Regions from separate parts of the Neorhizobium sp. 2083 genome, predicted to be linked through region 2. Evidence: riboswitches for the same ligand, from Rfam matches in the RefSeq annotation. Region 2 holds a riboswitch; the other holds the start of a gene.
The links. Region 2 has a riboswitch for cobalamin ahead of J2X76_RS31275 (class I SAM-dependent methyltransferase). Riboswitches for the same ligand answer to the same signal wherever they lie in the genome.
Positions count from the first base shown of each region.

Region 1: it holds a riboswitch for cobalamin, as region 2 does, so the genes downstream of both, J2X76_RS03690 (aromatic ring-hydroxylating dioxygenase subunit alpha) here and J2X76_RS31275 (class I SAM-dependent methyltransferase) in region 2, are expected to answer to the same signal.

Region 1 is NZ_JAVDTC010000001.1:691,439-694,843, reverse strand. It holds gene J2X76_RS03700 (L-threonylcarbamoyladenylate synthase) at 1-485, opposite strand, end outside; gene J2X76_RS03695 (DUF6656 family protein) at 519-1,133, opposite strand; cobalamin riboswitch at 1,299-1,529, shown strand; gene J2X76_RS03690 (aromatic ring-hydroxylating dioxygenase subunit alpha) at 1,631-2,875, shown strand; gene J2X76_RS03685 (BA14K family protein) at 2,996-3,405, shown strand, end outside.
Region 2 is NZ_JAVDTC010000017.1:4,426-7,830, forward strand. It holds gene J2X76_RS31715 (c-type cytochrome) at 1-248, shown strand, start outside; gene J2X76_RS31270 (FAD-binding oxidoreductase) at 609-1,073, shown strand; cobalamin riboswitch at 1,342-1,545, shown strand; gene J2X76_RS31275 (class I SAM-dependent methyltransferase) at 1,658-2,335, shown strand; gene J2X76_RS31280 (ABC transporter substrate-binding protein) at 2,341-3,405, shown strand, end outside.

The sequences.
Region 1 (3,405 bases), on a different contig from region 2:
AGATCGTCGGCGACATGGGCAGCGCTGGTTGGGCTTACCTTGCCGGACGTATTGGCGCTCGGCGCCGCGAGCGGCCTGCCGAAGGCGCGGATGAGCTCGGAGGCGAAGCCCTTGGGAAGCCGGATGCCGACCGTGTCGAGCCCCGCCGTCGCCAGCGCATGGATGCCGCTTTCGGGCTTCAGGGGAAGGATCAGGGTGAGGGGACCCGGCCAGAAAGCTTCCGCAAGTTTTCGCGAAATGGGATCGAACTCCGCATAACGCTCGGCCATGTCGAGGTCCGACATGTGGCAGATCAGCGGGTTGAAGCGCGGCCGGCCCTTCGTTTCATAGATCCGGGTGATGGCGGCGGGATTGGTGGCATCGGCCGCAAGCCCGTAGACCGTTTCGGTGGGGATTGCCACCGGCAGGCCGTCGCCAAGCACGGCGCAGGCTTTGGCGAGCGCGCCGTCATGCTCCCGGGTGATGTCGATGATCTGAGCCGTCATGTCCGCCCGTCAATAACGCGGACCAGTCCGGCTTCAAAGCTTTTTGATGATCTCGCGAAGCATTTCATTGGAAGTGCCGAGCATCAGCACGTTCTTGATCGCTTCCGTCGGATCGTTGGTCTGGAACAGCAGGCCGTTCTTGCGGATCGAGCGGTTGATCTGCAGCGGCTGGCCGGCCTCGCGTTCGACCGCGACGGCAAAATACATGCGCGAATAGGCCGTGCTGATCCGCTCGAAGAACGTTTCCTTGTCGCCGATCTCGGAGAAGAAGTTGGCGATGTAGAAGGACCAGCTGACCGGCACGCCGCGTGCAAGCAGAGTTCTTGCCGCGGTGACGTGGCAGTAGCCGAGATGCGGCCGTTCATCGAGCGTGTGATGAAAGACGATCTTCGGGAACTTGATCGAGCGGTGGAAGGAGTTGATCCGGTTGTGGCTGGCTTCTCCGGCTGCCTCGAGCCTCTTGCCGGTGCGCTCGGCGACTTCGTCATGGGTGAGATAGCGGCGCTCGGCCGGCAGCCAGATCGGATTGTAGCGGGCAATGCGCCCCGTCCGCAGGAATTCCGAATGGGCAGCCGTTTTCACGACCACCGGCGCCGGAGGCTTTGGTGGAGGGGCGTCGTAGTAGCGGATCTTTCCCTTTGCCTGCACGGTGGCGTCGCTCCCATTCGAGCCGGGATTTTATGGCCTATCTGTTAATGACAGGTTTCGCTTTCGCGGAGCTGGAGTGTTGCATTTTGACCCGTTTTGCCGCTGTCGCCAACGCGGTTGCCGATGTCGCAATGTCGCCTATGCGACACGCATGCTCGATGATTATATCCGCTTCGATCTCAGGGTGCCGCCGAACTAGGGAGGCGGAGAATTGGGAAGCCGGCAGGGGCCTTGAAAACCTCGATCCGGCGCTGCCCCCGCAACGGTGGTGGAGCAACAAAGCCTGGCATGAGCCACTGGGAAAGAGCCGAAAAGGCCGCCCGGGAAGGCGCTGGGCCCGTCCCCTCAAGGGACAGCTCCTGAGCCCGGAAACCAGCCTCGGGACAAAAGACGACGACCGGACGCGGCGGGCGTTCGGGACAGGGTTTGGGGTGGGCCTTGAGGCCGGCCGGCATTTCCATGTCCTTCCGCTGTCCATTTTTGACGAGGAAGGTTATATGGAAATTCGCAATCAGGCCCTGCGGCAGCTCAAGAACCGTCGCGAAGGTTTCAGCCTCGAGCAGGCCTTCTATACCGATCCCAGTTACTACAAGCTCGATCTGGAAATGATCTGGTATCGCGACTGGCTGTTCGTCGGCCATGATTGCGAGTTGCCCAAGGCTGGAGCCTATTTCACCCTGCAGATCGGCGATTATCCGGTCGTCGTCGTGCGTGGCCGTGACAACCAGATCCGCGCCCTGCACAACACATGCCGTCATCGTGGCAGCCGCGTCTGCACCAAGGAGCATGGCTCGGCGGTCCGGCTTGTCTGTCCCTACCATCAATGGACCTACGAGCTGGACGGCTCGCTTCTGGTCGGCCGCCAGATGGGCCAGGACTTCGACAAGACCCAGTTCGCCATGAAGAAGGTCCATTGCGAGAGCGTCGCCGGCTATATCTTCATCTGCCTTGCCAATGAAGCGCCGGATTTCGCGCCGGTCCGGGCCTCGATCGAACCTTATCTGGCACCGCATCGCCTGTGGGAAGCCAAGGTCGCCCACCAGTCGACGATCATCGAGAAGGGCAACTGGAAGCTTGTCTGGGAAAACAACCGCGAGTGCTACCACTGCGCCGCGAACCATCCGGAACTCTGCCGCACCTATCCGGAATCGCCGACCGCGACCGGCGTCCAGGGCGCCAAGGACGATCCGGTCATCGCCGCCCATTGGCAGCGCTGCGAGGAGGCCGGGTTGCCGAGCGAATTCCGCATGGACGAGACCGGCCAGTTCCGCGTTGCGCGCATGCCGCTGATCGAGGATGCCGAGAGCTACACGATGACCGGCCGCAACGCCGTCCAGCGCAGGCTTTCCGACGACGTGACGATCAACTCGATCGGCACCATGCTGCTCTTCCACTATCCGAGCAGCTGGAACCACATTCTCGGCGACCACGCGATCTCGTTCCGGGTCACCCCGCTTGGGCCCGAGGAGACGGCGGTCACCACCAAATGGCTGGTTCACAAGGATGCGGTCGAGGGCGTCGACTACAATCTCGAAGAGCTGACGCATGTCTGGAACATGACCAACGACCAGGACCGCCAGATCGTCGAGGAAAATGCCTTCGGCATCCGCTCGCCGGCTTATGAACCTGGTCCCTATTCGCCGCTGCACGAAGGCGGCGTCATGCAGTTCGTCGAATGGTATTCGAACTTCATGGTCAACCGGCTGCAGGGCGACCAGGCGAAGCTTTCGATCGTCGCCTGATCTATTGCTGCTTATCGCCAATTCGTGATCGGCCGTTCGTTGCGAAGCGGCCGGTCATAGGAACGAAGTCCTGTGGCCTGCGTTAGGTTTTCAATCGAAAACCATGAGAGGAAACCCAGGATGAGTGCTTTTCGTTTGCGCCTGACCGCGGCGGCGGTCGCCGTCGCGACCACATTTGCCGGCCTTGTGCCCGCGCAGGCCATCCAGATGCCCGCTCCCCCGGCCGGCATTTCCGACACCGGCAATATCACCAATGTCCAGCTGCTGCGGCGCGACTACGGCCGGCGTGACCGCTACGGCTGGTATGGCGGCCACCGCGGTTACCGCGAACGCCGCCCCGGTTATCGCTACCACAACGGTTTCTGGTTCCCGTTGGCAGCCTTCGGTGCCGGCGCGCTTATCGGCGGTGCCATCCAGGCGGACCGGGGTTACGGCAGCCGCCACGTCGCCTGGTGCGAAAGCCGCTACCGGACCTATCGAGCCTTCGACAACACTTACGTAGCGAGCGCCGGTATCCGCCGATCCTGCGT
Region 2 (3,405 bases):
TTCAACCCGAAACGAAGTCCGCGCCCTCCCTTAACGGCGTCGTTGGGCGAAAAGCTGGGTCCGTCGAGGGCTATGCCTATTCCACCGCACTTTCAAACTCTGGCATCATCTGGACCGAAGATGCACTTGACAACTATCTCGCAGGCCCAGCCAAGGCGGTGCGCGGAACGCGAATGACCCTCAGCGTTCCAAGGGATCAGGATCGGGCGGACATCATCGCCTATCTCAAGTCGCTTGGTGGTCAGTGAAGCGTTTCGTCGAGTGCTTTTAATTTACCGACGCCCACCAGGATGAATGTTTGCGGATGACCTTGCCGCGCTCTTGGAGTTCGCCCTCATCTGCCATGCGGAGCCCGGGGGTAATAAACCCTACCTATTGCAGCATAGCTCGACGCGGGCGGAATGACTGCGTTTACGTCACCTCTCGAAAGCTCCTTTTTGCGCGGCTATCGCCAACGACGCGACAACCGCTGCAATAGCGTGGGCGATCAGCCCAAAGAATGCGACGCCAAGGCGTAGACCACCGGGTCGTCGTTCAGCCCCAAGCCGTAAGCGGCCTTCGCCGATGCGGCAAGACGCAACGGTGCTAGGATCGTCGAGGAGGTCGACGTGAAGGCGATACGCAAGAGCGCCTACGGTTTCGAGGTGAAAACCTCCGACGGCATTTATGCCGCCGCCAACCTGCTGAATACCGCCGGCGCCTGGGGCGCGCGGATATCGGCGCAGTTTGGTGAAACGGTACCGATCCGCGCCAGAGGTCCGCAGATGGGCGTGACGGAACCGCTACCGCATCGCATCCTGCCTGTTGTCGGCGTCTGGGCGCATGACCACGGCGGTGGTTATCTGCGCCAGGTCGAGCGCGGCAATATCGGTTTCGGCGGCGGAGCCGAGCGCACCGATGTCCCGCTTGAGACCGGCCATGCCAAAGCGGACCCAGCCCGCCTGCCGGGCCAGTTGCGCTCCCTACTGCCGATCCTGCCGATGCTCGCCCATGTGTCCGTCATCCGCACCTGGTCCGGTTGCGAAGGCTATGTCGAGGACGGTCTCCCGGTCATGGGCGCGTCGGCGACGTGATGGCCGAACTGATTGCGGTTGGGGCGACGGAAATACCCATTTACGATTTCCGGATCGGGCGCTTTAGATCGACCTATTCGCCTTGAAGGGGTACGAACTTACGACCCATCCAAACTTTGATTCAAAGTTTATGCAGATCAGAGATATATGCTTTTCCAACGTTAAGAGCCGAAGGAGAACTTAATCCTGACAGCAACTCGTCGTTTTCTATGGTTCTTGAATATACGTCCTGAATTGTAGATGCGGTTGACACCTCGGCGCTTTCAGGTAAGCCTCCTTCCGTCGAGGTCCCCGACGGTGTGAGCCGGTCGGGGCTAAGAGGGAATTCGGTACGCCGCAAGGCCATTCCGGAGCTGCCCCCGCAACTGTGAGCGGAGAGCCAAGTCCAACTAGCCACTGGGATTGCCCCCGGGAAGGCGGACAAGGCGACGAACCGTGAGCCAGGAGACCTGCCCCGACAGATTGAAGCTCGATGGCCGGGGCGCGCCGTCGGAGCGGCGTCGTGGCTCATTGTCCTGACAGGAATGAGTTGGTTCGTCCTCCGGATTGCCGCTGCCAAACGGCAAATGGAGGAAAAGGACCGGATGCAACTTGTCTCCCCTATCACTGCCGCCAATATGGCAGACCATTGGAATGCTCGCGCCTGGAAATTCGATGGGACCGCATCCCATCGTCGCGACGCCTCATCATGGCGTGCCGTATTCCGTGCCGCGTTGGGCGATGAATCACGCGATGTTGTCGACCTTGGATCGGGAACGGGTGCATGCGCGCTCCTAGCAGCCGGCCTTGGCCATCGAACGACTGCAGTTGATGGTTCTTTAGAGATGCTTTCCCATGCCAAGGCGGCCGCCATCGAAGCCGGTATTGACATCGATTTTATCAACAAGACAATGGACGAAGCGGCGTTGCCGTCCGAGAGCGCCGATATCGTCACTCTTCGCAACGTTCTCTGGACACTTGAAAACCCGCAGGCAGCGCTCGCACTGGCGCGCAGGATCCTGCGACCCGGCGGAAAGCTGCTGCTGTCTGATGGGCTTTGGTTTCGGCATCGCGTGAACGACAGCCGCGATCAGTTCGGCGCAGATCTCCCTTTCTATAATGGCCTGACCGAGGCCGATGCTCGCCACCTCCTGGCTGACGCCGGGTTCGGTCGAGTCGAAAGCTGGCGCCATCTGATGCCCGGCGATCCATACGGCGCAGTCTACGACGATCCAGACACGCCGATCACCTTTTTCATTCTCACCGCAATCGCCCCGGAGTGATCCTCATGTCTCGCAATATCTGGTTAGCCGCGTTGATCGCGGCTATGTTTGGCGCACCTGTCTCGTTGTTCGCGCAGGACGAAATGCGCGTCGTCGAGCCCTTCCAGCTTCAGAAGCTCGACACCCAGACAGGAGGTTTTCAGCTTCGGGCCAACGGAGTGACGGAGACCCTGGTCCAGACGAACCCGGAGGCCGCCACCCTGCCAGCACTTGCCGAGCGATGGGAAACCTCGGCCGACGAGCTTCAATGGATCTTTCATCTGCGTCGCGACGTCACCTTTCATGACGGCAGTCATATGACACCAGGCGCCGTGGCCGCTTCCTTTACGGCGCTTCTTCCTCGCGGCAGCCTGATCAAAAATGCAAAGGTAAAAAGCGTCACCGCTGGTGACAGCACTGTGACGTTCACGCTGGAGCAACCATTCGCCCCGCTACTCGCCTACTTGCTCGACCCGGCCGTTCCAGTCTTGGCCCCGTCATCCTTCGGTCCAGGTGGAGAGGTCACCAGCATCGTCGCGACCGGGCCGTACCGCATTGAAAGCGCCGAGCTACCGCAGGGGCTCAATCTTGTCCGGCACGATGGCTATTGGGGTAAAAGGGCAAAAATCGAGCGGGTTCGCGTGGACGGCGTACCGAATCCCGAAACCAGGGTGAATATCGCGCTTGCGGGCGAAGGCGACCTCGTATTGGAAATCCCGACCACGGCTGTATCGCGGGTCGATCGTTCTGGCGAAGCGCATATCGTTCGTGCGCCGGTCCCGCGTGTCGTGATGATGCTGATCAATGTCAAAAAACCTCAGTTTGCGGACGTCGAAATCAGACGAGCGCTCAGCCTCGCCGTCAACCGAGACGCCATCGCCCGCACGATCATGGGCAGCGCAGAACTTGCCGCCAATCAGTATTTTCCGCCCGCTATGAAGGGATGGCACTTCAGCGACTTCAAGCCCCAGACCTTCGATCTGGCGCAAGCGAACGCGAACCTTGACAAACTGGGCTGGGCTCGCGGCCTTGACGGCATTCGGGAAAAGAATGGCGTCAAGTTTGCGGGCATGATGCGAACCTTCCCGCAA